DNA from 4 places in the Streptomyces sp. NPDC000151 genome. Region 3 is predicted to be linked to each of the others. Evidence: riboswitches for the same ligand, from Rfam matches in the RefSeq annotation. Region 3 holds a riboswitch; each other region holds the start of a gene.

Region 1 (7,038 bases), on a different contig from region 3:
CCAGGGTGCGGGCCTGCTCCTCTGCGGCGTCGGCGGTGGTGCGGGTGGCCGCGGACTCGTCCAGGCCGAGCGCCTCGCGCAGGCCGGGCAGGGCGGAAGTACCGCCCCAGATCTGCCGGGCGCGCAGGATCGCGAGGACCAGGTCGACGCGGGGCGCGCCGGCCGGCGCGCCGCCCAGTACGTGCAGCCCGTCGCGGATCTGGGCGTCCTTGACCTCGCACAGCCAGCCGTCGATGTGCAGCAGGAAGTCGTCGAAGCCGTCGTCGTCCGGGCGGTCCTCCAGACCGAGGTCGTGGTCGAGCCGGGCGGCCTGGATGAGGGTCCAGATCTGCGCGCGGATGGCGGGCAGCTTGGCCGGGTCCATGGACGAGATCTGCGCGTACTCGTCGAGCAGCTGCTCCAGGCGCGCGATGTCGCCGTACGAATCGGCGCGGGCCATCGGCGGTACGAGGTGGTCGACGAGGGTGGCGTGGACACGGCGCTTGGCCTGGGTGCCCTCGCCCGGGTCGTTGACCAGGAACGGGTAGATGAGGGGGAGGTCGCCGAGGGCTGCGTCCGGGCCGCAGGCCGCGGAGAGACCCGCGTTCTTGCCGGGCAGCCACTCCAGGTTGCCGTGCTTGCCCAGGTGGATCATGGCGTCGGCGCCGAAGCCGCCGTCCTCGGCAGCGGCGGCGATCCAGCGGTAGGCCGCCAAGTAGTGGTGCGAGGGCGGCAGATCGGGGTCGTGGTAGATCGCGATCGGGTTCTCGCCGAAGCCGCGCGGCGGCTGGATGAGGATCAGCAGATTGCCGCGGCGCAGCGCGGCCAGCACGATGTCGCCCTCGGGGTTGCGGCTGCGGTCGAGGAACATCTCGCCGGGCGCCGGGCCCCAGTGCTCCTCGACGGACTTGCGCAGCTCGGCGGGGAGGGTCGCGTACCAGCGCTTGTAGTCGGCGGCCGGGATGCGGACGGGGTTGCGGGCCAGCTGCTCCTCGGTGAGCCAGTCCTGGTCGTGGCCGCCGGCCTCGATGAGCGCGCGGATCAGCTCGTCGCCGTCGCCGGAGACCAGGCCGGGGATCTCCTCCTCGGGCCCGAAGTCGTACCCCTCCTCCCGGAGGCGGCGCAGCAGCTCGACGGCGGAGGCGGGGGTGTCCAGGCCGACCGCGTTGCCGATGCGGGAGTGCTTGGTCGGGTACGCGGAGAGCACCAGCGCCACCCGCTTGTCGGCGGGCGCGATGTGGCGCAGCCGGGCGTGGCGTACGGCGATGCCGGCGACCCGCGACGCGCGCTCGGGGTCGGCGACGTACGCCGGGAGGCCGTCCTCGTCGATCTCCTTGAAGGAGAACGGCACGGTGATCAGGCGGCCGTCGAACTCGGGCACGGCGATCTGGCTGGCCGCGTCCAGCGGCGAGACGCCCTCGTCGTTCTCCTCCCAGTCGGCGCGCGAACCGGTCAGGCAGAGCGCCTGCAGCACCGGCACGTCCAGGCCGGTGAGGGCCCCCGCGTCCCAGGACTCGTCGTCGCCGCCGGCCGAGGCCGTCGCGGGCTTGGTGCCGCCTGCCGCGAGCACCGTGGTGACGATCACGTCGACGGCGCGCAGCGCGTCGATCAGCTCGGGCTCGGGGGCGCGCAGGGAGGCGACGTACAGCGGCAGCGGGCGGGCGCCCGCGTCCTCGATCGCGCCGCACAGCGCGTCCACGAAGGCGGTGTTCCCGCTCATGTGGTGGGCGCGGTAGTAGAGCACCGCAACCGTGGGGGCGTCCGGGGCGACGTCCTTACGGGCCGTGCGCTCCAGCGGGCCCCAGGAGGGCGCGGCGGCCGGCGGCTCGAAGCCGTGGCCGGTCAGCAGCACGGTGTCGGAGAGGAAGCGGGCCAGCTGCTCCAGGTTGGCCGGGCCGCCGTGCGCGAGGTAGGCGTGCGCCTCGGCGGCGATGCCGACCGGGACGGTCGAGGCGGCCATCAGCTGGGCGTCGGGGGCCTGTTCGCCGGTGAGCACGACGACGGGGCGGCCGTCGGCGAGCAGCTGGTCCAGGCCCTCCTGCCAGGCGCGGATACCGCCGAGGAGGCGTACGACGACCAGGTCGCAGCCGTCCAGCAGGCCGGGCAGCTCGTCGAGGTCCAGCCGGGCGGGGTTGGCGAAGCGGTAGCCGACCGGACCGCTCGCCGCGCGGGCGCTGAGCAGATCGGTGTCGGAGGTCGACAGGAGCAGGATCCTGCGGTGCTCGGGGGCGCTGTCCTCGGACGAATGCAGCATGCGGCGTCGGGCCTTCCTCGGGGTCCGCGCCCCGGGCGGTGTCGGAATGGATCTCCCCCGCCCGGGCGGAGCCGAGTGCTGGGGAAGGGGAGTTCCTGGCTCACCCGGCCGCTGGGGCCGGGCTCACAGTGGCGGGACCGCGCCGGATTCGCACCGGGCTTCCTCCCCTGTCGCCGTCGCCGGCGATGATGACGGACCGGATGGCCCGCCGTGAGCATAGTAAGGGCCGCTCCCCGAGCGCGGGGCGGACGCCCGGGACGGGGTCGGTATGCTCGCCGCCATGCCCACGGCGACCAACCCTCCACCTCGGGACGAACCCCCCATACCGGTTCGCTCCGACGCCTGCCCGGGCACTTTGCGGCTGCACATGGCGGACGACGGTGCGCTGGCCCGCGTCCGGGTGCCCGGCGGCGTACTGACCGCTCCTCAGGCGGCCGCGCTGGCCGACGCGGCGGTCCGCCTCGGGGACGGCGCGCTGCACCTCACCTCGCGCGGGAATGTGCAATTGCGCGGCCTGGACGGCGACTGCGGCGCGGCCCTGGCGGGCCTGCTCGACGCGGCCGGACTGCTGCCCTCGTACCGCCACGAACGGGTACGCAACGTCGTCGCCTCCCCGCTGTCCGGCCTCGACGGCGCCGGACACGCGGACGTACGCCCCTGGTTGCGCGCCCTGGACGGCCTGTTGTGCGCGAGCGAGGCCGCGACCGCGCTCTCCGGACGCTTCCTGTTCGCGCTGGACGACGGGCGCGGGGACATGGCGGCGCTGGGGGCGGATGTGACATTGATCGCCTCGGGGGGCGACGCGCTGCTGCACGTGGGGGCGGCGGACGGCGCCCTTCGGGTGCGCGGTGCCGACGCTCCTCGGGGCGCGCTGTGCGCGGCCGAGGTGTTCCTGGAGGCGGCGGCGGAGATCGGCTCCCGTACGTGGCGGGTGCGCGATCTGCCGGACGGCGCGGGCCCGTTGGTGCGCACGACGGCCCGCCGACTGGAGACGGCCGGCATTCCCTGCACGTATGTGGCGAGCGCCTCGCTGCCTACGGAGGCGGCGCCCGCCCCCGGGATCGTCGACGGCCCCGTCGGCCACCGGGCGCTGTCCGTCCTCGCCCCCCTCGGCACCCTGACCGCCGACCAGTGGCGGCTGCTGGCCGACGCGGCCCGCGCGGACGGCGCCGGTGAAGTACGGCTGACCCCGTGGCGCGGCGTGGTCGTGCCCGGCCTCGACGGCCCCACCGCCGACGCCCGGCTGCGCGACCTGGCGGCGGCCGGCCTGATCACCGACGCCGCCTCCCCCTGGCACGGCGTCGGCGCCTGCATCGGCCGCCCCGGCTGCGCCAAGTCGCTGGCCGACGTGCGGGCGGACGCCGCGACGGCGCTCGGGACGGGCGGCGGGCTGCCCGTGTACTGGTCGGGCTGTGCGCGCCGCTGCGGTCACCCGCAGGGCCACTGGGTGGACGTGGTCGCCACCCCCGAGGGCTACGAGGTCGACGGGTACCGGGTCGCGGCGCGCGAAGTGGCTCTGCGTACTGTCGTGAGCGACGCCGCAGACATGAACGTGTCTTCAGGTGTATCTGATGTACCGGACCTAGGTGATGCACCGGTCCTTTCTGATGCACCGGTTCCTCCCGATGCGCCGGGCACTTCCGATGTACCGGATCTTGCCGTCGCCGTGGCGGCAGCGCGCACGACCACAGCGACCACAGCGACCACAGCGACGAGATGAGCGAGAGCACCGTGTTCGACTACGAGAAGGACGGGGCGGAGATCTACCGCCAGTCCTTTGCCACCATCCGCGCGGAGGCGGACCTCGCGGGGCTGCCCGCGGACGTCTCCCAGGTCGCGGTCCGGATGATCCACGCCTGCGGCATGACCGATCTCGTCCGCGACCTCGGGTACTCCCCGGACGTGGTGGCCCGCGCCCGTAAGGCGCTGCACGCCGGCGCGCCCATTCTGTGCGACGCGCAGATGGTCGCCAGCGGGGTCACCCGCAAGCGGCTGCCCGCCGACAACGCCGTGGTGTGCACCCTCTCGGAGCCGGGCGTGCCCGAACTGGCCGAGAAGCTGGGCACCACGCGCAGCGCCGCCGCGCTGGAGCTCTGGCGCGACCGCGGCCTGCTGGAGGGCTCGGTGGTGGCCGTGGGCAACGCGCCGACCGCCCTGTTCCGGCTGCTGGAGATGGTCGCGGAGGGCGCGCCGCGCCCGGCGGCCGTCCTCGGCATACCGGTGGGCTTCATCGGCGCGGCCGAGTCGAAGGACGCCCTCGCGGCGAACACGCTGGGCCTGGACTACCTGGTGGTGCGGGGCCGTCGCGGCGGCAGCGCGATGGCCGCGTCCGCCGTCAACGCGATTGCGAGCACCGCGGAATGAGCACCCCCACGGAGAGCGGCGCCGCTCCTCTGAACAGCGGCGGCACCGGGAAGCTGTACGGGGTCGGGCTGGGCCCCGGCGACCCGTCGCTGATGACCCTGCGGGCCGTCGAGGCCATCGCGGAGGCGGACGTGGTGGCGTACCACAGCGCCCGGCACGGCCGGTCCCGCGCCCGGGCGATCGCCGAGCGGCACCTGCGCCCCGACCACATCGAGGAGCTGCTGCGCTACCCGGTCACGGTCGAGACGACGGACCACCCCGGCGGCTACCGGGGCGCGCTGAACGACTTCTACGAGGAGGCCGCCGCCCGGCTGGCGGCGCACCTCGACGCGGGCCGCACGGTCGCCGTCCTCGCCGAGGGCGACCCGCTCTTCTACGGCTCGTACCAGCACATGCACAAGCGGCTCGCGCACCGCTACCCCACCGAGGTCGTCCCCGGGATCACCTCGGTCAGCGCGGCCGCGGCCCGGCTCGGTGAACCGCTCGTCGAGGCCGAGGAGACGCTGACGATCGTGCCGGGCACGCTGCCCGAGGACGAGCTGACGGCCCGGCTGGCCGCCGCGGACTCGGCTGTCGTGATGAAGCTCGGCCGCACCTTCCCGACCGTGCGCCGCGCCCTGGAGCGCACGGGGCGGCTGGCGGACGCACGGTACGTGGAGCGCGCGTACATGGACGGCGAGCGCACGGCTGCGCTGGCGGACGTGGACCCGGATTCGGTGCCGTACTTCTCGGTGGCCGTACTGCCGTCGCGCGTGGACACCGGGCCCGCGGTCCCTGAGTACGGCGAGGTGACGGTCGTCGGCACCGGCCCTGCCGGGGCGCCCTGGCTGACGCCCGAGTCGCGCGGCGCCCTCGACAACGCCACCGACCTGGTCGGCTACACGACCTACCTGGACCGGGTGCCGGTCCGGGCAGGGCAGGAGCGGCACGGCTCGGACAACAAGGTCGAGTCCGAGCGCGCGGAGTTCGCGCTGGACCTGGCGCGGCGGGGGCGGCGGGTGGCCGTCGTCTCCGGCGGCGATCCCGGGGTGTTCGCGATGGCCACCGCCGTGCTGGAGGTGGCGGCGCAGGAGGCGTACGCGGACGTGCCCGTACGGGTGCTGCCGGGCGTGACCGCGGCGAACGCGGCGGCCGCCCGCGCGGGCGCTCCGCTCGGCCACGACTACGCCACGATCTCCCTCTCGGACCGGCTCAAGCCGTGGGAGGTGATCGCCGAGCGGCTGGCCGCCGCGGCCGCGGCGGATCTGGTCCTGGCCCTGTACAACCCCGGTTCGCGCAGCCGGACCTGGCAGGTGGGCAAGGCCCGCGAGCTGCTCCTGGAGCACCGCGCGCCGGACACCCCGGTGGTGCTCGGCCGGGACATCGGCGGCCCCGAGGAGAGCGTCCGCATCGTACGGCTGGCCGACCTGGACCCGGCCGAGGTCGACATGCGCACGCTTCTGATCGTCGGCTCCTCGCAGACGCAGACCGTACGGCGCGAGAACGGCGAACAGATCGTCTGGACTCCGCGGCGGTACCCGGAGGACTGAGCCGGGCTTCGGGGGCGGCGGCTGCCTTTCGGGAGCGACGGCTGCCCTTCGGGGACAGCGGCTGTTTTTCGGGTGGCGCCCCCGGGGTCACGCCTCCGTGCGGAACGCGCCGCCCAGGTGCTCCGCCAGCCAGCGGACGGCCTGTTCCGGGCCGTCCGCGACGGGGACGCCGGCCGGGGCCGCCGGGCGGCGGACGACGACCACCGGGACGCCGGCCTCGCGGGCGGCCGTGAGCTTGGGCGCGGTGGCCGCTCCCCCGCTGTCCTTGGTGACCACCACGTCGATCCGGTGCGCGCGCAGCAGCGCCCGTTCCCCGTCGAGGGTGAACGGGCCGCGGTCGAGCAGCACCTCCATGCGCGGCGGGCACGGGCCCTCGGGCGCGTCCACGGACCGCATGAGGAACCACAGGTCGGCCAGGTCCGCGAAGGCGGCCAGGCCCATCCGGCCCGTGGTGAGGAAGACCCGCCGGCCCAGGTCCGGGAGGAGCGCCGCGGCCTCCTGGAGCGAGCCGGCCGAGTGCCAGTCGTCGCCGTCCCCGGGGGCCCAGCCGGGACGGCGCAGCGCCAGCAGGGGAACATGGGCCATGTCTGCGGCCGTCGCCGCGTTGAAACTGATCGTTCCGGCGAAAGGATGGGTGGCGTCGATGAGCACGTCCACCTGGTGCGCGCGCAGCCACTGGGCCAGCCCCTGCGCACCCCCGAAGCCGCCGATGCGGACCTCGCCCGGCGGCAGCACAGGGCGGGCGACACGGCCCGCGAGCGAGGTCGTCACGCGTACGTCGCCGGCCTGCGGGCCGTCGGCCAGCGCCGCGGCGAGACGGCGGGCCTCCGTCGTCCCGCCGAGTATCAGTACGTGCGTCGCGGCGTGCATCGGGACCTTCCATGAGTGAGGCGAGTGGCGGGCGCAGCGCCC
Region 2 (7,038 bases), on a different contig from region 3:
CAAGCTGGGCGGCTTCGAGCACATCTTCCACACGGCGGGCGACGCCTTCGCGCAGACGAACCCGGCCACCGGCAAGCCGCGCGGCGAGCTGGCGAGCGGCCCCAACGCGCAGTGGGCGTACGGGACGCTGGCGCTCGGCTCGGCGCTGGCGCTGTTCATGTACCCGCACTCGATCACGGCCACGCTCTCCTCGCGCAGCCGTAACGTGATCCGCCGCAACACCACCATCCTGCCGCTGTACTCGCTGATGCTCGGCCTGCTCGCGCTGCTGGGCTTCATGGCGATCGCGGCCGGGATCAAGGTGCAGAACGGGCAGCTGGCGATCCCGCAGCTGTTCGAGAACATGTTCCCCGACTGGTTCACGGGCGTGGCGTTCGCCGCGATCGGCATCGGCGCGCTGGTGCCCGCCGCGATCATGTCGATCGCCGCGGCGAACCTCTTCACCCGCAACATCTACAAGGACTTCCTCAAGCCGGGCGCCACGCCCGCGCAGGAGCACAAGGTCGCCAAGCTGGTGTCGCTGCTGGTGAAGGTCGGCGCGCTGGCGTTCGTCCTGACGATGGACAAGACGGTGGCGATCAACTTCCAGCTGCTGGGCGGCATCTGGATCCTGCAGACCATGCCGGCGCTGGTGGGCGGCCTGTTCACCCGCTGGTTCCACCGCTGGGCGCTGCTCGCCGGCTGGGCGGTCGGCATGGTGTACGGCACGGTCGCGGCGTACGGCGTGGCGAGCCCCACGCAGAAGCACTTCGGCGGCTCGAACGCGGAGATCCCCGGGATCGGCGAGATCGGCTACATCGGCCTGACCGCGTTCGTGCTCAACGTCCTGGTGACGGTGGTCCTGACGGTCGTCCTGCGGGCCGTGAAGGCCCCTGCCGGCATCGACGAGACCTCGCCCGAGGACTACACGGCGGACGCCGGTGACAAGGGCGTCCAGGTGGACCTGCCGCCGGCCACGGCGGGCGCCGCCCACTAGGTCGTGACCGCAGAGTCCCGCCTGAGCTCATGACGGCCGACGGGCCGCCGGTGGAAACCGGCGGCCCGTTGTCGTACCCCCGGTGCACACTGAGCGCATGGATCCCATGGACATCGTGGTCAGGCGGATACGTACGGAGGAGCACGCGTGGCTGGGCGAGATCACGGCCCAGGCGTATCTCGGTGACGGGCTGCTCGACTTCGGGGAGGACGACGGCTATCTGCCCCTGCTGCGGGACGTGGCGCGGCGGGCCGCCGAGGCGGAGGTGCTGGTGGCCGTGGCGGACGGCGAGGTGCTGGGCGGGGTGACGTTCGTGCCGGCGGGCGGTCCGTGGGCGGACATCGCGCGGCCGGGCGAGGCGGAGTTCCGGATGCTGGCGGTCGCGAAGGAGGCACGCGGCAGAGGCGCGGGCGAGGCGCTGGTGCGCGCGTGTCTGGAACGTGCGCGGGAGACCGAGGGCTGCGCACGTCTCGTGCTGTCCTCCCAGCGCTCGATGCTCAGCGCGCACCGCATCTACCGTCGCCTGGGGTTCACGCGGACCCCGGACCGCGACTGGCATCCGATACCGGACGCCGGCCCGCTGCTGACGTTCGCCCGGGAGCTGACGCCTTCGCAGGGGTGACCATCCGTGCGTACGGCTGCACGGACAGCAGCGTCGCGACACAAGATATGGGAACGCTCGCGCGGGGCGACACAAGATGTATGCTCGTGCTCGCTGTCGCCGCAGGGGAATCCGGTGCGAATCCGGAACTGTCCCGCAACGGTGTGCTGAGTGGGCATTTGTGCCGCGCTCGCCGAGTCCGAGGACCTGCCGACGGTACGTCCGTATCCGTTCCGGTGCGGGCGTCGAGACGTCCGGGCTCCGTGGGATGGGCCGGTGGACGCTGCGTGGTGTGCCCGCGTGCCCGGCAGGGCTCCGGCGCGGCTGCCCGTACGCCTCCGACCGCCCTCCCCCGGCCCCAGCCGAGTGAGGAGAGCACAAGGTGACCATCGCGCCAGCGGAGTCAGCACAAGAGGCGCAGGCGGCACAGGAGAAGCGGGCGGCACAGGAGGCGCGGGCGACGACCGCGCGGCCCGACGACGGCCCCGGTACGGCCCTGCTGCGCACCCTGACCGACCTCACCGCCGACCTGCCGGCCACCGACCCGGGCAAGGTCGCCGCGGCCGCGCTGCGCGGCCGGCACGCCGGCTCGGACGCGGCGGAGCTGCGCGAGCTGGCGATGGAGGCCGCGGCCGGGCTGATCGGCGATGAGCCGCAGTACTCCAAGCTGGCCGCCCGGCTGCTGACCGCCGCGGTCGCCGAGGAGGCCGCGAGCCAGGGCGCGACGGGCTTCGCCGCCTCGGTCGCCACGGGGCACCGCGAGGGTCTGATCGCCGACGGCACGGCGGAGTTCGTCCGGACGCACGCCGCCACGCTGGACGCGCTGGTCGAGGCGGCCCTCCAGGACGGCGCCGACGACCGCTTCGGCTACTTCGGCCTGCGCACGGTCTACTCCCGCTACCTCCTCCGGCACCCGATCACCCGCAAGGTCATCGAGACCCCGCAGCACTTCCTGCTGCGCGTGGCCTGCGGCCTGGCCGAGGACCACTCGGACCGCGCCGTCCAGGACGTCGCCGCGCTGTACGCGCTGACCAGCACGCTCTCCTACCTGCCCTCCTCCCCCACGCTCTTCAACTCCGGCACCCGCCACCCGCAGATGTCCTCCTGCTATCTGCTGGACTCGCCGCTGGACGAGCTGGACTCGATCTACGACCGCTACCACCAGGTCGCGCGCCTCTCGAAGCACGCGGGCGGCATCGGCCTCTCGTACTCCCGGGTGCGCGCCCGCGGTTCGCTGATCCGCGGCACCAACGGGCACTCCAACGGCATCGTGCCGTTCCTGCGGACCCTCGACGCGAGTGTCGCCGCGGTGAACCAGGGCGGCCGCCGCAAGGGCGCCGCCTGCGTGTATCTGGAGACCTGGCACGCGGACATCGAGGAGTTCCTGGAGCTGCGCGACAACACCGGTGAGGAGGCGCGGCGTACGCACAACCTGAACATCGCGCACTGGATCCCGGACGAGTTCATGCGCCGGGTCGAGGCGGACCAGGACTGGTCGCTGTTCTCGCCGGCGGACGCGCCGGAGCTGGTGGACCTGTGGGGCGCGGAGTTCGACGCCGCGTACCGGCAGGCGGAGGCCGACGGAAAAGCGATCAAGGCCGTCCCCGCGCGGACGCTGTACGCCCGCATGATGCGGACCCTGGCGCAGACCGGCAATGGCTGGATGACCTTCAAGGACGCCGCCAACCGCACCGCGAACCAGACCGCCGAGCCGGGCCGGGTCGTGCACTCCTCGAACCTGTGCACGGAGATCCTGGAGGTCACGGACGACGGCGAGACGGCCGTCTGCAACCTCGGCTCCGTCAACCTCGCCGCGCACCTGGGCGCGGACGGCGAGCTGGACTGGGCCAAGCTGGACGCCACGGTCCGGACGGCCGTCACCTTCCTCGACCGCGTCGTGGACATCAACTTCTACCCGACCGAGCAGGCCGGCGCGTCCAACTCCCGCTGGCGACCGGTGGGACTGGGCCTGATGGGCCTCCAGGACGTGTTCTTCCGGCTGCGCTTGCCGTTCGACTCCCCCGAGGCGCGCGAGCTGTCCACCCGTATCTCCGAGCGGATCATGCTCGCCGCGTACGAGGCGTCCGCCGACCTCGCCGAGCGGCACGGCCCGCACCCGAACTGGGCGGCGACCCGCACCGCCCGCGGCGTGCTGCACCCCGACCACTACCCCAATGCCGAGCCCCGCTGGGCCGACCGCTGGGCCGCGCTGCGCACCCGTATCGCGGCGACCGGCATGCGAAACTCACTCCTTCTGGCGATCGCCCCCACCGCGACCATCGCCTCCATCGCGGGCGTGTACGAGTGCATCGAGCCGCAGGTCTCCAACCTTTTCAAGCGCGAGACGCTGAGCGGGGAGTTCCTGCAGGTCAACGCGTACCTGATCGAGGAGCTCAAGGCGCTGGGCCTGTGGGACGCGCGGACCCGTGACGCGCTGCGCGAGGCCAACGGCTCGGTCCAGGACCTGGAATGGGTGCCGGAGGACGTCCGCGCGCTGTACCGCACGGCCTGGGAGGTCCCGCAGCGCGCGCTGATCGACATGGCCGCCGACCGCACTCCCTACCTGGACCAGAGCCAGTCCCTGAACCTCTTCATGGCGGCGCCCACCATCGGCAAGCTCAGCTCGATGTACGCCTACGCGTGGAAGCGCGGCATCAAGACCACGTACTACCTGCGGTCCCGCCCGGCGACCCGGATCGCGCAGTCCGCGCGCGGCACGGCCGCCGCCGCCCCCGTACCCCAGCAGGCGACCGACCCCGAGGCGATCGCCTGCTCCCTGGAGAACCCCGAGTCCTGCGAGGCATGCCAGTAATGACCACCGCACCCGAGAGCGCCGCCGCCACCCACACCGTCGGCGCGACGCACAAGAACCTCCTCGACCCGGGCTTCGAGCTGACGCTGCGTCCGATGCGGTACCCGGACTTCTACGACCGCTACCGCGACGCGATCAAGAACACCTGGACCGTGGAGGAGGTCGACCTCCACTCCGACGTGGCCGACCTCGCCAAGCTGTCGCCGGGCGAGCAGCACCTGATCGGCCGGCTGGTCGCCTTCTTCGCGACCGGCGACTCGATCGTGTCGAACAACCTGGTCCTCACTCTCTACAAGCACATCAACTCCCCCGAGGCGCGGCTCTACCTGAGCCGGCAGCTCTTCGAGGAGGCCGTGCACGTCCAGTTCTATCTGACGCTGCTGGACACGTACCTGCCCGACCCGGACGACCGCGCCGACGCGTTCGCCGCCGTCGAGAGCATCCCGTCCATCCGCGAGAAGGCGCAGTTCTGCTTCCGCTGGATGGACTCCGTCGAGAAGATCGACCGGCTGGAGACCAAGGCCCACCGCCGCCGCTTCCTGCTGAACCTGATCTGCTTCGCGGCCTGCATCGAGGGGCTGTTCTTCTACGGTGCGTTCGCCTACGTGTACTGGTTCCGCTCGCGGGGCCTGCTGCACGGCCTGGCGACGGGGACGAACTGGGTCTTCCGCGACGAGACCATGCACATGAACTTCGCGTTCTCCGTCGTGGACACCGTCCGCGAGGAGGAGCCGGAGCTGTTCGACGCGGAGCTGGAGCAGCAGGTCACCGACATGCTGAAGGAGGCCGTGGAGGCCGAGCTGCAGTTCGCCGAGGACCTGTGCGGCGACGGCCTGCCGGGCATGAACACGGCGTCGATGCGGGAGTACCTGCAGTGCGTGGCCGACCAGCGGCTGCAGCGGCTCGGCTTCGCACCGGTGTACGGCTCGGAGAACCCGTTCTCCTTCATGGAGCTGCAGAACGTCCAGGAGCTGACCAACTTCTTCGAGCGCCGCGCCTCGGCGTACCAGGTGGCGGTCGAGGGCTCGGTCTCCTTCGACGACGAGTTCTAGAACGGCTGCCGGACTTCTGGCACGGCTGCCGGAAACCGCGCTGCCCCCGAACGGGTGTTCCGTTCGGGGGCGGCGCCGGATGTACGCGGGGCGTCAGTCGTTGGCGACGACCGGGTAGCGCGGTTCGCCCTCTGCCATCTGCTTCAGGACGTCCTTGCGGTCGCGCTTGGAGAGGCGGTCGATGTAGAGGTATCCGTACAGGTGGTCCGTCTCGTGCTGCAGGCAGCGCGCGAAGTAGCCGGTGCCCTCGACGGCGATGGCGTTGCCCTCGATGTCCTGGCCGCGCACCACCGCGTAGTCGGGCCGCGGGAGCTCGGCGTAGGCGCCGGGGACCGACAGGCAGCCCTCGTTGGAGTCGTCCAGCACCCGGCGGTCGGCCGGCAGCTCGTCCAGGACCGGGTTGCAGACCGCGCCGACGTGGCGTACGCCCTGGTCGTCCATGCAGTCGTAGACGAAGACCTTCAGGTCGACGCCGATCTGGTTGGCGGCCAGGCCCACGCCCTCGGCGGTGCGCTGGGAGGCGAACATGTCGTCGACGAGCCGCGCGAGCTCGTCGTCGAACGCGGTGACGTCCTTGCACTCCTTGTGGAGCACCGGATTGCCGACCACGGTGATCGGGCGGGAGGTGCCGCGCTCGCGGTACGCCTTCTCGCGCGCGTCCGCGTCGGTCACGTCGTCGATGAACTCGGTGTCCACCTGCTGATCGCCGTCCTGATCAAACCCAGTTTGCTGCGCCATGTCCGCCGCACGCCTTCCGCGATGTTCCGCAAAGATTCTTCTTAGCTGCCCGTACAGGGTACGGGGGCCCGCCGTGCGCCCGCCGACACAGCTCGTGGCGGCTCAGCAGACCTCTTCGAGGTCCCGCCACTCGCGGGTGTCCGGGCTGTCGGCCACCCAGCCGTCCAGCAGGCCGCGCACCAGCCCGGCGGGCGCGGCGATGCCGCACTCACGCTCGGGCACCCACAGGGAGCCGGAGCCGGCCGTGCGGTGCCCGAGCGGGCCCGGATGGCCGGGCTCGCTGTGGTCGTGCGGGTCCAGGTGCTCGCCCTCGCCCTCGTCGCTGGGCATCCGGCTCTCGGAGCACGTGCGGCACAGCAGGCGGACGGAGGAGGACCAGTCCTCGGCGGCGTACCCGGCGTCCGCGGCCAGCCGCTCGAGGGCGTCCCGGTCGGCCTCGCCGGCGGCCTCGAGGAGGACGACCCAGGTGGGCACCGGCGAGGGCGCCCACAGCTCGATCTCGTCGAAGACGGGGTAGGAGGGCCCGGCCGTGGTCGTGCGCTCGCCGTGCGGTACGCCGTCGTGCAGCACCACCTCGCCCCAGCGGCGCCCGGAGGACGGCAGCGGGATGGAGAGCACCTCGATGCGGGCGGGGTCCAGCCGGCGGCCCCAGACGACCTCGGCCTCGCCCTCGGGCGAGAGGCGGACCGCGGCGCTGCCCAGCTGCATGCCGCGCGGCTCTCCGGAGGGCGCGCCCTCGCCGGGGACGTGCAGGCCGTACGCCTGCCAGGCGCGCCGGGCCAGCGGCCAGTCCTGCAGGGCGGTGGCCGCGATGCCCACGTTCCACCAGTCGGGGGCTCCGGCCTCGCGCTCCAGGAGG
Region 3 (7,038 bases):
GCCCGGGATGTGCTCCAGGACCAGGAAGCGGTGGTCGCCGACGGTGAGCCAGTCGCGCACCTCGGGGGCCACGCCGAGGCCCGACAGCCGCTCCAGCGCGGCGCGTTCGCGCTCCAGGCGGGTGACCGCGTCGGCGAGGTCGGCGGCGAGGCCGGCGTGCGGCCTCGCCTCCTTCAGGACCACCCTCTCACCGGTGCTCCGGTCCCGGCCGGCGTAGACGCCGCCCCCGTTGGAGAAGTGCAGCGCCGACTCGATGGCGTACGGCAGGTCGGCGACGGTCGTGGCGTTGCGGGCCGCGAGCTGCGGGGCCAGGAAGCCGGGCAGCGGCACCCACTCCGGCGGCCGGAAGGCGGGCTCGCGGCGGTCCGGGACCAGCCGTCCTTCGGCGTTCTCGATGGCGGGCACGAGCGCGCCCGTGCCGTCGACGCAGTACCGCCGGGCGAAGCCGCCGTACCGCACGTACAGCGGTCCGTCGTTCCACCGCAGGTCGCTCAGGATGTAGGGGCCCGGCTCGCCGTCCAGCAGCGAGCCCAGCTCCTCCAGAACGCGGTGGCATTCCGCTTCGTCCAGCGGGTAAATGGTGGCGAATTTGCCGCTGGCGGCCCGGTCGGCGTACTTGGAATTCCGCAGGTGCAGCGGGCGCGGGCCCGGCACGAATTTGAACGGAATGGACCTGGCGACGCAGTAGTCCCAGACCTTGGACGCTATCTTCTCCGCATTGTCCGGGCAGGCCGACACATGTATCTTCCACCCCTGCTTCGGCCTGCCCGGACGCGGGTTCCCCTCGCTGTCCACGGGATTGACGTGGAGCCAGTCCCCGGAGAGGAAACAGCGCCACCCTTCGGGGACCGCGCGTTGCGCCGCTTCGTAGACCGCACTGTCGTCAGCTGCGGCACTTTCCCCGACGGACAAACGGTCCGGGGTTTCATAGAAATACCTGTCAGCCAGGCAGTACACCTCGTACCGCTTATCCATCGTCTCCCCCCTCGGCGGCGTGGAATAGAGATTTCCACGCAACGGGAGGGACGGACAGTCACAGATGTCATGAGATCACCGTGAGGAACGCACAGGTAACTCTAAGTACGGACCAGGGGCTCGCTCATCCGTTCGACGGGGCGGGCGGGGCGTACGGGGCGGCGCTACTCCTCCGGCGGGAAGACTGATTCCCCGGAGTCCGCCTCCGTAATCAGGATCGCCTCGACCGGACATCCCTCGGCGGCCGACAGCACGGCCTCACGGGCGTCCGTCTCGCCCGCCACCGGGTGCGACTGCCGCGCGGAGTCCAGCCGGAAGTCCCCGGGCGCCATGCTCGCGCACAGCCCCGAGCCGATGCAGACCCCGCGGTCCACCTCCACCTGCCAGCGGTCGCCCATGCGCTCACTCCCCCGCCGGGAGGTGGATCATCTTGTGCTCCAGATACGCGCCGTACCCCTCGGGGCCGAACTCCCGCCCGATGCCGCTGTTCTTGTAGCCGCCGAACGGCCCGAGCATGTCCAGGCTGAAGGTGTTCACGGAGTACGTGCCGGTGCGCACCCGGCGCGCCACCTCGATGCCGCGCTCGGTGTCCGCCGTCCACACCGATCCGGAGAGCCCGTAGTCGGAGTCGTTCGCGATCCGTACCGCCTCGTCCTCGTCCTCGTACGGCAGCAGGCAGATCACCGGGCCGAAGATCTCCTCGCGGGCGATCCGCATACCGGGCGTGACCTCGCCGAAGAGGGTGGGCTCGACGTACCAGCCGGTGGCCTGGTCCGCCGGGCGGCCGCCGCCGGCCAGCACCTTGGCGCCCTCCTGCTGCCCGGCCGCGATGTACTCCAGCGACCGGCGCCGCTGCCGCTCGGCGACCAGCGGGCCGACCTCGGTGGCCGCGTCCAGCGGATCGCCGACCTTCAGGGCGGTGGCCGCTGCGGCGAACCGCTCGGCGATCTCCTCGTAGTGGGAGCGCGGCGCGAGGATGCGGGTCTGGGCCACACACGCCTGCCCGTTGAGCATCCAGGCGAAGGGGGTGATCCCGGCGACCGCCGCGTCCAGGTCCGCGTCCGGCAGGATCACCGCGGCCGACTTGCCGCCCAACTCCAGTGTCACGCGGGTGAGCCGGCGCGCGGCCACCTCCATGACGCGTTTGCCGGCCGCGACCGACCCGGTGAAGGACACCTTGTCCACGCCCGGGTGCCCGACCAGGTACTCGCTGACCTCCCGGTCGGCCGGGAGGATGGACAGCACACCCTCGGGCAGCCCGGCCTCGGCCGCGATCTCCGCGAGCAGATACGCGTCCAGCGGCGTCTCCGGCGACACCTTCAGCACCGCCGAGCACCCGGCCAGCAGCGCGGGCGCGAGCTTGGCGGCGGCGGTGAACTGCGGGACGTTCCACGGCACCACGGCCGCGACCACCCCGACCGGCTCGCGGCGGATCAGCAGCGGCCCGAGGAGGCCCTGCCGCCGCTCCTCGTAGGCGAAGTCGCGGGCGACCGTGATCGCCGCGTCCCAGGCCAGCATCGCGGCGAGCGACTGCACCATGACGCCCGCGGTGTACGGGGTGCCGTTCTGCGCGCTGATGAGCCGCGCGAACTCCTCGCTCCGCACGGCGAACGCGTCCTTGATCCGCGTGATCACCGCGATCCGGTCGGCGAGCGGGGTGTCCGCCCAGACGCCGGAGTCGAAGGACGCGCGGGCCGCCGTGACGGCGCGGTCCACGTCGGCCCGGGAGGCGTGCGGCACCCGGCCGATGACCTGCTCGGTGTGCGGGGAGACGACCTCGATGGTGTCCCGCCCTGCGGGATCGACCCACTCGCCGCCTATGTAGAGCTGTCCGTGCTCGATCAGATCGGCCATCGACTCCGCCTCCCGCGGTCACCGCGATACGTGACGTAAATCTGACGCTGCATCAGAACTGATACCAGTTCTAGCTATAGTGGGCAACGGTGAGGCACGCGACGGCGTGCGGGCCGGGAGGGGCAGGACATGCCGCACGTGATCGACCACCGGGGCGGGGTGTGGAGCATCGCCGTGCCCATACCGGACAACCCGCTCGGGCACACCCTCGTCCATGTACTGGAGACGGACCGCGGCCCGGTGCTGATCGACACCGGCTGGGACGACCCGGACTCCTGGGACGCCCTCGCCGCCGGGCTCACCGCCTGCGGCACCGACGTGGCCGATCTGCACGGCGTCCTGGTCACTCACCACCACCCGGATCACCACGGTCTGTCGGCGCGGGTCAGGGAGGCGTCCGGCGCGTGGATCGCGATGCACGCGGCCGACACGGAGGTCGTCCGCCGCACCCGTGAGGCCGAGCCGGGCACGTGGCTGACGTACGTCATCGCGAAACTGGCCTCGGCTGGCGCGCCCGAGGACCACCTCGCGCCGCTCTACGCGGCCCGCGCCGAGGGGCGCACGCGCGGGCTCCCGGACCAGCGTCCCGCGCTCCCGGACCGCGAGATCGTCCCCGGCGAGCTGCTGGACCTCGCGGGGCGGCGGCTGCGCGCGGTCTGGACGCCGGGCCACACACCGGGCCACGTCTGCCTCCACCTGGAGGAGGCGCACCCGGCGGCGCGCCCCGGGCACGGCCGGCTCTTCTCCGGCGACCACCTGCTGCCGGGCATCACGCCGCACGTCGGCCTGTACGAGGACCCGGACGACGCGACGGTCACCGATCCCCTCGGCGACTATCTGGACTCCCTGGAGCGGATCGCGCGGCTCGGCGTCGCCGAGGTCCTCCCGGCCCACCAGCACGCCTTCACCGGCGCCGCCGAGCGGGCGGCGGAGCTCGTCGCGCACCACGAGGAACGGCTCGGCGGCCTGCGCGCCCTGCTCGCCGCCCCGCTCACGCCCTGGCAGCTCGCCGAGACCATGACGTGGAACCGCCCGTGGGAGGAGATCCCGTACGGCTCGCGCACCATCGCCGTCTCCGAGGCCGAGGCGCACCTGCGGCGCCTGGTGAAGGCGGGGCTGGCCGAGCCGGTGCCGGGCTCGGAACCGGTGACGTACCGGGCGGTGTGAGGCACGCGGCTGCCGGAGGCGGTGGGCCCGGGCGGCCACGCAGCCCTTCTGCACGTGCCGGAGACCGGCCGCTACCCGCCGGTTAAAGTGGTCCGGACAAGTTCATTCGTGCCCGACCGGGGGAAGCCGGTGGAAAACCGGCGCTGACCCGCAGCCGTGAGCCCTGGCGCGCATCCGTGCGCCGGAGCGAGCCGGAACGCCCGGCGGGGCACGCCCAAGGCTCCCGCGTACCGTACGGCCGCCCTTCATCGGCCGTCCGGCGCGCGGCACCGTCGAGGTATACGGAGCTGAGCCCGGTGCCACCGCGCCCGCGCGCCGCGCGCGACGTGGTGCGGCGGAGTACGGCTGCGTGACCTCCCACCTCGCGCACCCCGCGAACCGACCGAGAGGCACCGACCCCATGGCCATCACGGCCCGCTCCCTCGCCGCCCCGGCGCGCCGCTGCGCCGCGGCCCTGGCCGCCGCCGTGCTGTGCGCGGCCGCTGCCCCCGCCGCGTTCGCCGCCGACCCCGCGCCCGCCGCGTCCCCCAAGCTCCCGAAGGGCCTGTACGGCAGCACGGACCCGAAGTACGACGGCGTCTGGCGGCAGTCGCTGGCGCTGCTGGCGCAGGACACCGCGGGCGTGCGCCCGGCGGACTCGGCGGTGGACTGGCTCGCCGGGCAGCAGTGCGCCGACGGCGCGTTCACCGCGTACCGCGCCGACCCGAAGCAGGGCTGCGACGCGAAGACGATGCGGGACACCAACCAGACGGCCGCCGCCGTGCAGGCGCTGGCCGCGGTCGGCGGGCATGCGGACGCGGTGCGCAAGGGCGTCTCCTGGCTGAAGTCCGCCCAGAACGACGACGGCGGCTGGGGCTCGGCCGCCGGCGCCCCGAGCGACGCCAACTCCACTTCGGTGGTGATCGGCGCGCTGGCCGCCACGGGCACGAAGCCCGAGTCGGTGACGGCCAAGAAGGGCGGCACGTCGCCGTACGACGGGCTGCTCGCCTTCCGGCTCGGCTGCGACGCGAAGAAGAAGGACCGCGGCGCGTTCGCCTTCCAGGCCAAGGACGGGAAGCTCGCCGCCAATGAGGACGCGACGGCCGCCGCGGTACTGGGGGCGCTGGGGAAGGGCTTCGTCGTCGAGCCGGGTGCGGACGCCGCGAAGCCGGCGTCCTGCGAGGACGCCGCGAAGGACCCGCACGCGGCCGCCGCCGACGGCGCGGCCCACCTCGTCTCCGTCCTGGACGCGCACGGCCACCACCTGATGTCCGCGATGCCCGGCGCCGAGGCGCAGCCGGACGTCGGCAACACCGCCGACGCCGTCGTCGCGCTGGCCGCCGCGGGGCGTGCCGACGAGGCGAAGCGGTCGCTGGGCTGGCTGCGCGGGCACTCGGCGGCCTGGGCGAAGCAGAGCGGCCCGGCCGCGTACGCGCAGCTGATCCTCGCCACGCACGCCACCGGCGGCGACCCGCACGACTTCGGCGGCACGGACCTGGTGACGAAGCTCAACGCGACCGGCCCGAAGCCGGCGGCCGCCTCGGCCCGGCAGGACGGCAAGGACCAGAAGCAGGACGAGGGCGGCATCTCCGTGTGGTGGGTCGTGGTCGTCGGCCTGGCGGCGGGCGCCGGCATCGGCTTCCTGGTGAGCGGCCGCCGGAAGCAGAACCAGCTGTGAGCAGCGCCGTCCGTATCGCACGCGGCATCGGCGCCCTGGCCCTGGCCGGCACGGCCACGGGCCTGGCCGCCGCGCCCGCGCACGCCGAGGAGTACCGCTACTGGTCCTTCTGGACGGCGGACGCGGCGGCCCACGGGGGCGGTGGCTGGACGTACGCCACCGAGGGGCCCTCGACGGCCCGCCCCGCAGACGGCGGCGTGGCCGGCTTCCGCTTCACCGTCAGCGCCGACTCCGCGCGCGCCACGAAGCCGCGCGCGGCCGCCGACTTCGACGCGGTCTGCGGCGGCACGAAGGCGGCGGACGGCCGCAAGCGGGTCGCCGTCGTCCTCGACTTCGGCACGGCGGCCGACGCCCCGAAGGGCGAGAACCCGCCCGCGGCCCGTACGGAGTGCGCGCGGGTCCCCGAGGACGCGAGCGCGGGCGACGCGCTGGCCGCGGTCGCGGCGCCGCTGCGGTACGACTCCAGTGCGCTGCTGTGCGCGATAGCCGGTTATCCGGAAAAGGGCTGCGCCGAGCAGGCGGGCGGGTCGTCGAAGGGCTCCGGCGAGTCCACCGGGTCCACCGGGTCCGCGGCGCCCGATGGTGGCGCGTCCGGCTCCGGTGCGTCCGGCTCCGGCGAGCACACCGGTGCCGGTGGGCCCTCCGCCGGCCTGATGGGCGGCATCGCCGCGGTTGCCGTCCTCGGCGCCGCCGCGGTGTGGCAGGCCCGGCGCCGGCGCGGATGACCGGCACCCGAGCCCCCGCCCGGCTGCGCGCCCCCGCCCGGCTGCGTGCTCCCCTCGCCACGCGGGGGCGTGCGCTGCACGCCGGCGCGTGGTGGCTGTGGGCGCTGGGCCTGGCGACGGCCGCGTCCCGCACCACCAACCCGCTGCTCCTCGGCCTGCTCATCGGCGTCGCCGGATACGTGGTCGCGGCCCGCCGCTCCGACGCGCCCTGGGCCCGGTCCTACGGCGCGTTCGTCAAGCTCGGCCTGGTCGTGCTCGCCATCCGGCTGGTCTTCGCCTTCGTACTCGGCTCGCCCGTCCCCGGTACGCACCTCCTGGTCACGCTCCCCGAAGTGCCGCTGCCCGACTGGGCGCGCGGCGTGCGGATCGGCGGCCGGGTCACCGCCGAGGGGATGCTCTTCGCGCTGTACGACGGGCTGAAGCTGGCCACGCTGCTGATCTGCGTGGGCGCCGCCAACGCGCTCGCCAACCCGGCCCGCCTGCTGAAGTCCCTGCCCGGCGCGCTCTACGAAGCGGGCGTGGCCGTCGTCGTGGCGATGACCTTCGCCCCGAACCTGGTCGCCGACGTCCAGCGGCTGCGCGCGGCGCGCCGGCTGCGCGGCCGCCCCGACCGCGGTGTCAAGGCACTGCTCCAGGTCGGACTGCCGGTGCTGGAGGGCG
Region 4 (7,038 bases), on a different contig from region 3:
CGGCGGCCAGCTCACCGGCCACCCGCATGTGGGAACGGGCCGCCTCCAGGCTGATCACGTCGGCGTCGAGGTCGTCGATGGCCGGGAGAATGTCGCCGAATTCCGCGTAGCACATGTGCGTATGGATCTGGGTGTCGGGGCGCACGCCGCCGGTGGCGAGCCGGAACGCCTCGGTGGCCCAGGCCAGATAGGCGGCGTGGTCGGCGGCGCGCAGCGGGAGCGTCTCGCGCAGCGCCGGCTCGTCCACCTGGACAACCGAGGTGCCCGCCGCCTCCAGGTCGGCCACCTCGTCGCGCAGCGCCAGCGCGACCTGGCGCGCGGTGTCGGCGAGCGGCTGGTCGTCGCGGACGAAGGACCAGGCGAGCATCGTGACGGGACCGGTGAGCATGCCCTTGACCGGCCGCCCGGTGAGCGACTGCGCGTACCGGGTCCAGCGCACCGTCATCGGCTCCGGGCGGGAGACGTCGCCGGCCAGCACCGGCGGGCGGACGTAGCGGGTGCCGTAGGACTGGACCCAGCCGTGCCGGGTGGCGAGGTAGCCGGTCAGCCGCTCGGCGAAGTGCTGCACCATGTCGTTGCGTTCCGGCTCGCCGTGCACCAGGACGTCGAGCCCGGCCTTCTCCTGGTACGCGACGACCTCGCGGATCTCCGCCGCGATCCGCTCCTCGTACGCGTCCTCGTCGATCCGGCCCGCGCGCAGATCGGCGCGTGCGGTGCGCAGCGCGGACGTCTGCGGGAAGGAGCCGATGGTGGTGGTCGGCAGCGGCGGCAGGCCGAGGTGGGCGCGCTGGGCCGCGGACCGCTCGGGGTAGGGCTGGGAGCGCCGGCAGTCGGCGGCGGTGACGGCCGCGGCGCGGGCGCGCACGGCGGGGTCGTGGGTGAGCGCGGCGCCGGTACGGGAGGCGAGGTCGGCGCGGTTGGCGGCCAGTTCGGCGGCGATGATGCCGGTGCCGTGCGTCAGCCCGCGGGCCAGGGTGACCAGCTCGGCGGTCTTCTGCCGGGCGAAGGCGAGCCAGCGGGCGATCTGCGGGTCGATGTCGCGCTCGGCGGCCGCGTCCAGCGGGACGTGCAGCAGCGAGCAGGAGGCCGCCACGTCCACCCGGTCGGCGAGGCCCAGCAGGGTGCCGAGGGTGGCGAGTGACTTCCCGTGGTCGTCGATCCACACGTTGCGGCCGTTGACGACGCCCGCGATCAGCCGCTTGCCGGGCAGGCCGCCGGCCGCCGCCAGGTCGTCCAGATTGCCGGCCGCGGCCTCGGTGAAGTCCAGCGCCAGCCCCTCGACGGGGGCCTTGGCCAGTACCGGCAGGGCCTCGCCGAGACGTCCGAAGTAGGTCGCGACCAGGAGCTGCGGGCGGTCGGTGAGGGCGCCGAGGTCGCGGTAGGCGCGGGCCGCGGCGTTCAGTTCGGCCGGGGTGCGGTCCTGCACGAGCGCCGGTTCGTCCAGCTGGACCCACTCGGCACCGGCGGCGCGCAGGTCGGCGAGGACCTCGGCGTAGACGGGCAGCAGCCGGTCGAGCAGGGTCAGCGGCTCGAAGCCGGGGTCCACGCCGGGGGCCGGCTTGGCGAGCAGGAGATAGGTGACCGGGCCGACCAGGACGGGGCGTGCGGTGTGGCCGAGCGCGCGGGCCTCGCTCAGCTCCGCGACCTGCTTGCGGGAGTCGGCGGCGAAGACGGTGTCGGGGCCCAGCTCCGGCACCAGGTAGTGGTAGTTGGTGTCGAACCACTTGGTCATCTCCAGCGGCGCCGCGTCCTGCGTGCCGCGGGCCATGGCGAAGTACCCGTCCAGGGCGTCCGTTTCGACGGCGGCGCGGTGCCGGCGGGGGATCGCGCCGACCATGACGCTGGTGTCCAGCACGTGGTCGTAGTACGAGAAGTCGCCGGTCGGTACCTCGTGCAGGCCCGCCTCGGCCAGCTGCCCCCAGACGGAGCGGCGCAGTCCCGCGGCGGTCTCCCGGAGCGCGTCGGCGGTGACGCGGCCCTTCCAGTACCCCTCGACCGCCTTCTTCAGTTCCCGGTCCGGCCCCTGCCGGGGATAGCCGTACACGGTGGCCCGTACGGCCGTGGCGGTGTTCTTGCTGGTCACGTTGCTCTCCTTCGCGAGCGTGTCTCCGAGCGCCCGGCGACGGGCGAGAGCGCGAAGGGAGTGCACAGCGGACGGGACGCCACGCACTCGTGTGCCGCGTCCCTGCTGTACGCCGACCCGCCCTCGAGGTCACCGGAAGGACCGCACACGACGGGGGCCGCGTGCGGGCAACGGGCAGGTCTTCGGACTCACGAGCACGTCCACCCGAAGGTAGACACCTACTGGCCGTCGCTTCCCGGACCCGGTCGGATCCAGTGCGTATGACGGCGGTCGTTCCCGCTCACCGCTGCGGGGCAGTCCCGGATTCCCACCGGGTTCCCTCTTACGACGCGCCTGCCTGGCGGACAGGGCGAACCAGCTGCAGCGATCAGGTTATGCCCTGTCGCCGTCCACGTGCCATCCCCCGCTGTGTGCGTACGCCGTGCCGAGTGTCGTCGGGCAGCCCCGCGCGGAACAGGTCGGGGGTATCGGGCCGACTGTCCGACAAGCTGACCTGACGTGTCGTCAGGCAGAGTGCCGAGATGTGCCGCACGCGCCCCTTATCGTGCGCTTATGAGTCAAATGCCTGATTCCGCCCGTGACCGGATCGCCATCATCGGCATCGGCTGCCGCCTGCCCGGCCACGCCAACGACCACCGGGCGTTCTGGCGGAACCTGGCCGAGGGCCGGGACTGCATCGTCCCGACCCCGGCCGACCGGTACGACGTCACCACCCTGGGCAGCCGGGACCGGGCCAAGCCCGGGCGGCTGGTCGGCGGCCGCGGCGGGTACATCGACGGCTTCGACGAATTCGACCCGGCGTTCTTCGGCATCAGCCCGCGCGAGGCCGCCCACCTCGACCCGCAGCAGCGCAAGCTCCTGGAGGTCTCCTGGGAGGCCCTGGAGGACGGCGGCCAGCGCCCGGCCGGCCTGGCGGGCCGCGACATCGGCGTGTTCATCGGCGCGTTCACGCTGGACTACAAGATCCTGCACTTCGCCGACCCGGACTTCCTGGCGGCACACACCGCGACCGGCACCATGATGACGATGGTGTCGAACCGCGTCTCGCACGCCTTCGACTTCCGCGGCCCCAGCGTCTCCCTCGACACCGCCTGCAGCTCCTCCCTCGTCGCCCTGCACCTCGCCCGGCAGAGCCTGCTGCGCGGCGAGACCGACCTCGCGCTGGCCGGCGGCACACTGCTGCACAGCGCGCCGCAGTACACCATCGCCGAGACCAAGGGCGGCTTCCTCTCCGTCGACGGCCGGTCGCGCGCCTTCGACGCGGCGGCCGACGGCTACGTACGTGCCGAGGGCGTCGCCGTCGTGGCACTGAAACGGCTGGCCGACGCGGTGCGCGACGGCGACCCGGTGCACGCCGTGGTGCTCGGCAGCGGGGTGAACCAGGACGGGCGGACCAACGGCATCACCGTGCCGCGCGAGGACGCCCAGGTGGACCTCGTACGGAAGGTGTGCGCCGAGGCGGGCGTCGCGCCCGGCAGCCTGCAGTACGTCGAGGCACACGGTACTTCCACGCCCGTCGGCGATCCGATCGAGGCCCGGGCGCTCGGCCGCGTCCTGTCCGCGGGCCGCCCGCCCGGCGCCCCGTGCTACGTGGGCTCGGTCAAGACCAACATCGGGCACACCGAGGCCGCCGCCGGCATCGCGGGGCTGATCAAGACCGTGCTGTCCCTGAAGCACGGGAAGATCCCGCCGCACCTCAACCTGGAGCGGCTCAACCCGGCCCTCGACGCGGCCACGCTGCCCTTCGAGATCCCGGACCGGCTGGTCGACTGGCCCGCGCACGACGGGCCGGCCCGGGCCGGCGTCAACTCCTTCGGCTTCGGCGGCACCAACGCCCACGTACTGCTGGAAGAAGCACCGGCCCCCGAGGCGGCCCCGCGGCCCGAACCGCCGCAGCGCAGCCGTACGATCCTGCCGCTGAGCGCACGCCACCCGGACGGCCTGCGCGCACTCGCCGCCGGTCTCCGCGCCGAGCTCTCCGGCGCGCACGGCACGCCGCCCGATCTCGCCGATGTCGGCCACACCCTCGCCCACCGCCGCGAACACCATGCGCACCGGCTCGCGGTGACGTACTCACCGGCGGCGCCCGACTCGCTGGACGAGGCGCTGGCCGCGTACGAGCGGGGCGAGCAGCATCCGGGTGTCGTCACGGGCCACTGCCGCGAGCGCGAACGCCGGGGCGCGGCCTGGGTGTTCACCGGTATGGGGCCGCAGTGGTGGGGCATGGGCCGCCGGCTGCTGACGGCCGAACCGGTGTACCGCGCGGCCGTCGAGGCGTGCGACCGCGAGATCCGTGCGCAGGCCGGCTGGTCCCTGCTGGACGAACTCGCCAAGGACGAGGCCGCGTCGAGGATGGGGGAGACCTGGCTCGCGCAGCCGGCCAACTTCGCGCTCCAGACCGGCATTTCCGCGCTCTGGCGCAGCCACGGCGTCCGGCCCGACGCCGTGGTCGGCCACAGCACCGGCGAGGTCGCCGCGTGCTACGAAGCCGGGGTCTACACCCTGTCGGACGCCGTCAAGGTCATCCTGCACCGCAGCCGACTCCAGCACCGGCTGGCCGGCACCGGCACGATGCTCGCCGTCGGGCTGACCGAGGCCGAAGCGGCACGCCGCGTCCGCCCGCTGCGCGACCGGGTGTCGGTCGCGGCGGTCAACAGCCCCCACGGCGTGACCCTTTCCGGAGACGCGGACGCACTTCGCGGACTCGCCTCCGACCTGGAACGGGACCAGATCTTCGCCCGCTTCCTGGCGGTCGACGTCCCGTACCACAGCGTGCGGATGGACCCGATCAGGGAGGAGCTGCTGGCGGCGCTGGCGGACCTCAAGCCGCGCCCGCCGGAGCTACCGCTGTACCTGACGGCACGCCAGGAAGCCGTGGCCGGAGGCGGGTTGAACGCCGCGTACTGGTGGGAGAACGTCCGCGAGCCGGTCCGCTTCCGGGCGGCCGTCGACCGGCTCGCCGAGGACGGCCACCGCCTCTTCCTGGAAATCGGGCCGCACCCGGTCCTGGGCCACTCGATCGCCGAGTGTTTGGAGGGGAAGGGCACCGAAGGCCGGACGCTGGCCTCGATGCACCGCCAGGAGGACGACGTCGAACGGTTCCACCGCACCCTGGCCGAACTGCACACGCTCGGCGTGGAGTTGGACTGGGGCGCCCTCCAGCCGGGCGGCCGGGTGGTCCCGCTGCCCCGCTACCCCTGGCGCCGGGACCGGTACTGGGCCGAGCCCGAGGGCATCGCGCAGCTCCGGCTCGGCCGCCTCGACCACCCGCTGCTGGGCCGCCGCACCACACACCCCCGGCCCACCTGGGAGGCCCGGCTCGACACCGAACAGCTGCCGTACCTGGCGGACCACCGCATCCAGGGCAACACCGTCTTCCCCGCCGCGGGCTATCTGGAGATGGCGGCGCAGGCGGTACGGGCGCTGACCGGCGGCGGCCCGGCGGTGCTGGCCGACATCCGGCTGGCCAAGGCGCTCTTCCTCGACGACGCGCGGCCGACGGCGGTCCAGTTCTCCTTCGACCCGGACAGCGCGGGCTTCACCGTCGCGACGGGCGCTGCCGACCCCGCCGTGCACGCCACCGGCGTCGTCCGCACGGGCCAGCGCCGCGGCCCCGGCCCCGCTCTCGACCCGGACGCGGTCCGCTCCCGCACCAGCCGCCGGCTGTCCGGCCCCGAGACGTACGCGGCACTGGCCGAGCAGGGGTACGAGTACGGCCCGGCGTTCCAAGGCATCGAGGAGGTCTGGACCGGACCCGGCGAGGCGCTGGCCCGGATCCGGCCGCCGGCCGGGCTCACCGGCGGCGCGGCGGACAGCCACTGCCACCCGGCCCTGCTCGACGCCGCCTTCCAGACGCTGCTGACGACCCAACTGACGTCCGTATCGGCCGAGGACGACCGCGCGTCCGGCGGCATCCGCCTGCCGCTCGCGATCGCCGAGGTACGCCTCGACCCGGTCGGCGACCGTCCCTTCTGGGTGCACGCCACCCTCACCGGTCAGGACGCCGACGAGATCACCGGCGATCTCGCGCTGTACACGGAGGACGGCGCGCCGCTGGGCCGGATCACCGGCTTCCGCGCGGCGGACGTCGAACGTGCCTCCGCCTCGGTCGGCCTGAGCACGATCGACAACTGGCTGGCCGAGGTCGTCTGGACCGACGCCGACAGCCTTCCGGAGGATGCGGACGGCCTCGGCGATCTGCTGATCCTCGCCGACGCGGGCCCCCTCGCCGAGCGGCTGGCCGGGTTCGCACGCGCCCGCGGCGGACGCTGCCACCTGGTGCGCCCCGGTACGAGGTATGCGCACGGCCCGGAGGAATCCACGGTCCGGCCCGATTCGGCCGAGGACCTGACCCGCCTCTTCGCCGACCTCGACGCTTCCTTCGACGCCGTCGTGCACCTCTGGAACCTGGACCTGCCACCGCTGGACGAGGTCACCCGTACGGAACTGGCCCGGTGCACCGGCCTCGGCGCGTACTCGCTGGTCCGCCTCGCGCAGGTGTTGCCGGACGCGCAGCCCGGCGCCCGGCTGTACATCGTCACCCGCGGCACTCAGGCCGTGGCCGCCGGCGACCCCGTCGAACCGCTGGGCGCGGCGGCCTGGGGCCTCGGCAGGGTTCTGTGGCAGCAGGAACTCACCGCGCAGCGCGGCAAGTTGATCGACCTCCCGGCCGAGCCCGCCGAGGGGGAGGCCGAGGCACTCTGGCGCGAGCTCGCCACCGGGGGCGGCCGAGCCACCACCGACGACGAGGAGATCGCACTGCGCGACGGCCAACGTCGCACCAGCCGGCTCCGCCCGCCCGCCGGTCTCACCCGCCCGCTGCCGCTGCGGCTCCGCCCCGATGCGGACTACCTCGTGACCGGCGCGTTCGGCGCGCTCGGCCAAGTGCTCTGCCGCACTCTCGTGGAACGCGGCGCCCGCCGGCTGATCCTCGTGGGCAGGACCCCGCTGCCCGA

What was found. A riboswitch is a leader RNA that binds a small molecule or an ion and turns the genes downstream of it on or off. The one in region 3 is predicted to bind cobalamin.
Region 1: another riboswitch for cobalamin. It lies ahead of cobN (cobaltochelatase subunit CobN); the one in region 3 lies ahead of ABT381_RS32930 (SCO2321 family membrane protein).
Region 2: another riboswitch for cobalamin. It lies ahead of ABT381_RS12730 (ribonucleoside-diphosphate reductase subunit alpha); the one in region 3 lies ahead of ABT381_RS32930 (SCO2321 family membrane protein).
Region 4: another riboswitch for cobalamin. It lies ahead of metE (5-methyltetrahydropteroyltriglutamate--homocysteine S-methyltransferase); the one in region 3 lies ahead of ABT381_RS32930 (SCO2321 family membrane protein).

The regions. Positions count from the first base shown of each region.
Region 1 covers NZ_JBEPFC010000043.1:25,684-32,721, forward strand. Annotated here, with positions in the region: gene cobN (cobaltochelatase subunit CobN) at 1-2,233, opposite strand, end outside; cobalamin riboswitch at 2,303-2,458, opposite strand; gene cobG (precorrin-3B synthase) at 2,502-3,953, shown strand; gene ABT381_RS15170 (precorrin-8X methylmutase) at 3,950-4,597, shown strand; gene ABT381_RS15175 (precorrin-2 C(20)-methyltransferase) at 4,594-6,126, shown strand; gene ABT381_RS15180 (cobalt-precorrin-6A reductase) at 6,214-6,996, opposite strand; gene ABT381_RS15185 (cobalt-precorrin-5B (C(1))-methyltransferase) at 7,008-7,038, shown strand, end outside.
Region 2 covers NZ_JBEPFC010000032.1:45,035-52,072, forward strand. Annotated here, with positions in the region: gene mctP (monocarboxylate uptake permease MctP) at 1-976, shown strand, start outside; gene ABT381_RS12725 (GNAT family N-acetyltransferase) at 1,083-1,598, shown strand; cobalamin riboswitch at 1,675-1,806, shown strand; gene ABT381_RS12730 (ribonucleoside-diphosphate reductase subunit alpha) at 1,960-4,389, shown strand; gene ABT381_RS12735 (ribonucleotide-diphosphate reductase subunit beta) at 4,389-5,441, shown strand; gene def (peptide deformylase) at 5,535-6,179, opposite strand; gene ABT381_RS12745 (tetratricopeptide repeat protein) at 6,282-7,038, opposite strand, start outside.
Region 3 covers NZ_JBEPFC010000200.1:4,222-11,259, forward strand. Annotated here, with positions in the region: gene lanKC (class III lanthionine synthetase LanKC) at 1-975, opposite strand, end outside; gene ABT381_RS32915 (ferredoxin) at 1,140-1,373, opposite strand; gene ABT381_RS32920 (aldehyde dehydrogenase) at 1,378-2,829, opposite strand; gene ABT381_RS32925 (Strvi_7410 family MBL fold metallo-hydrolase) at 2,959-3,996, shown strand; cobalamin riboswitch at 4,079-4,218, shown strand; gene ABT381_RS32930 (SCO2321 family membrane protein) at 4,397-5,653, shown strand; gene ABT381_RS32935 (SCO2322 family protein) at 5,650-6,378, shown strand; partial or broken gene ABT381_RS32940 (CbiQ family ECF transporter T component) at 6,375-7,038, shown strand, end outside.
Region 4 covers NZ_JBEPFC010000013.1:81,141-88,178, forward strand. Annotated here, with positions in the region: gene metE (5-methyltetrahydropteroyltriglutamate--homocysteine S-methyltransferase) at 1-2,083, opposite strand, end outside; cobalamin riboswitch at 2,240-2,457, opposite strand; partial or broken gene ABT381_RS06890 (condensation domain-containing protein) at 2,636-7,038, shown strand, end outside.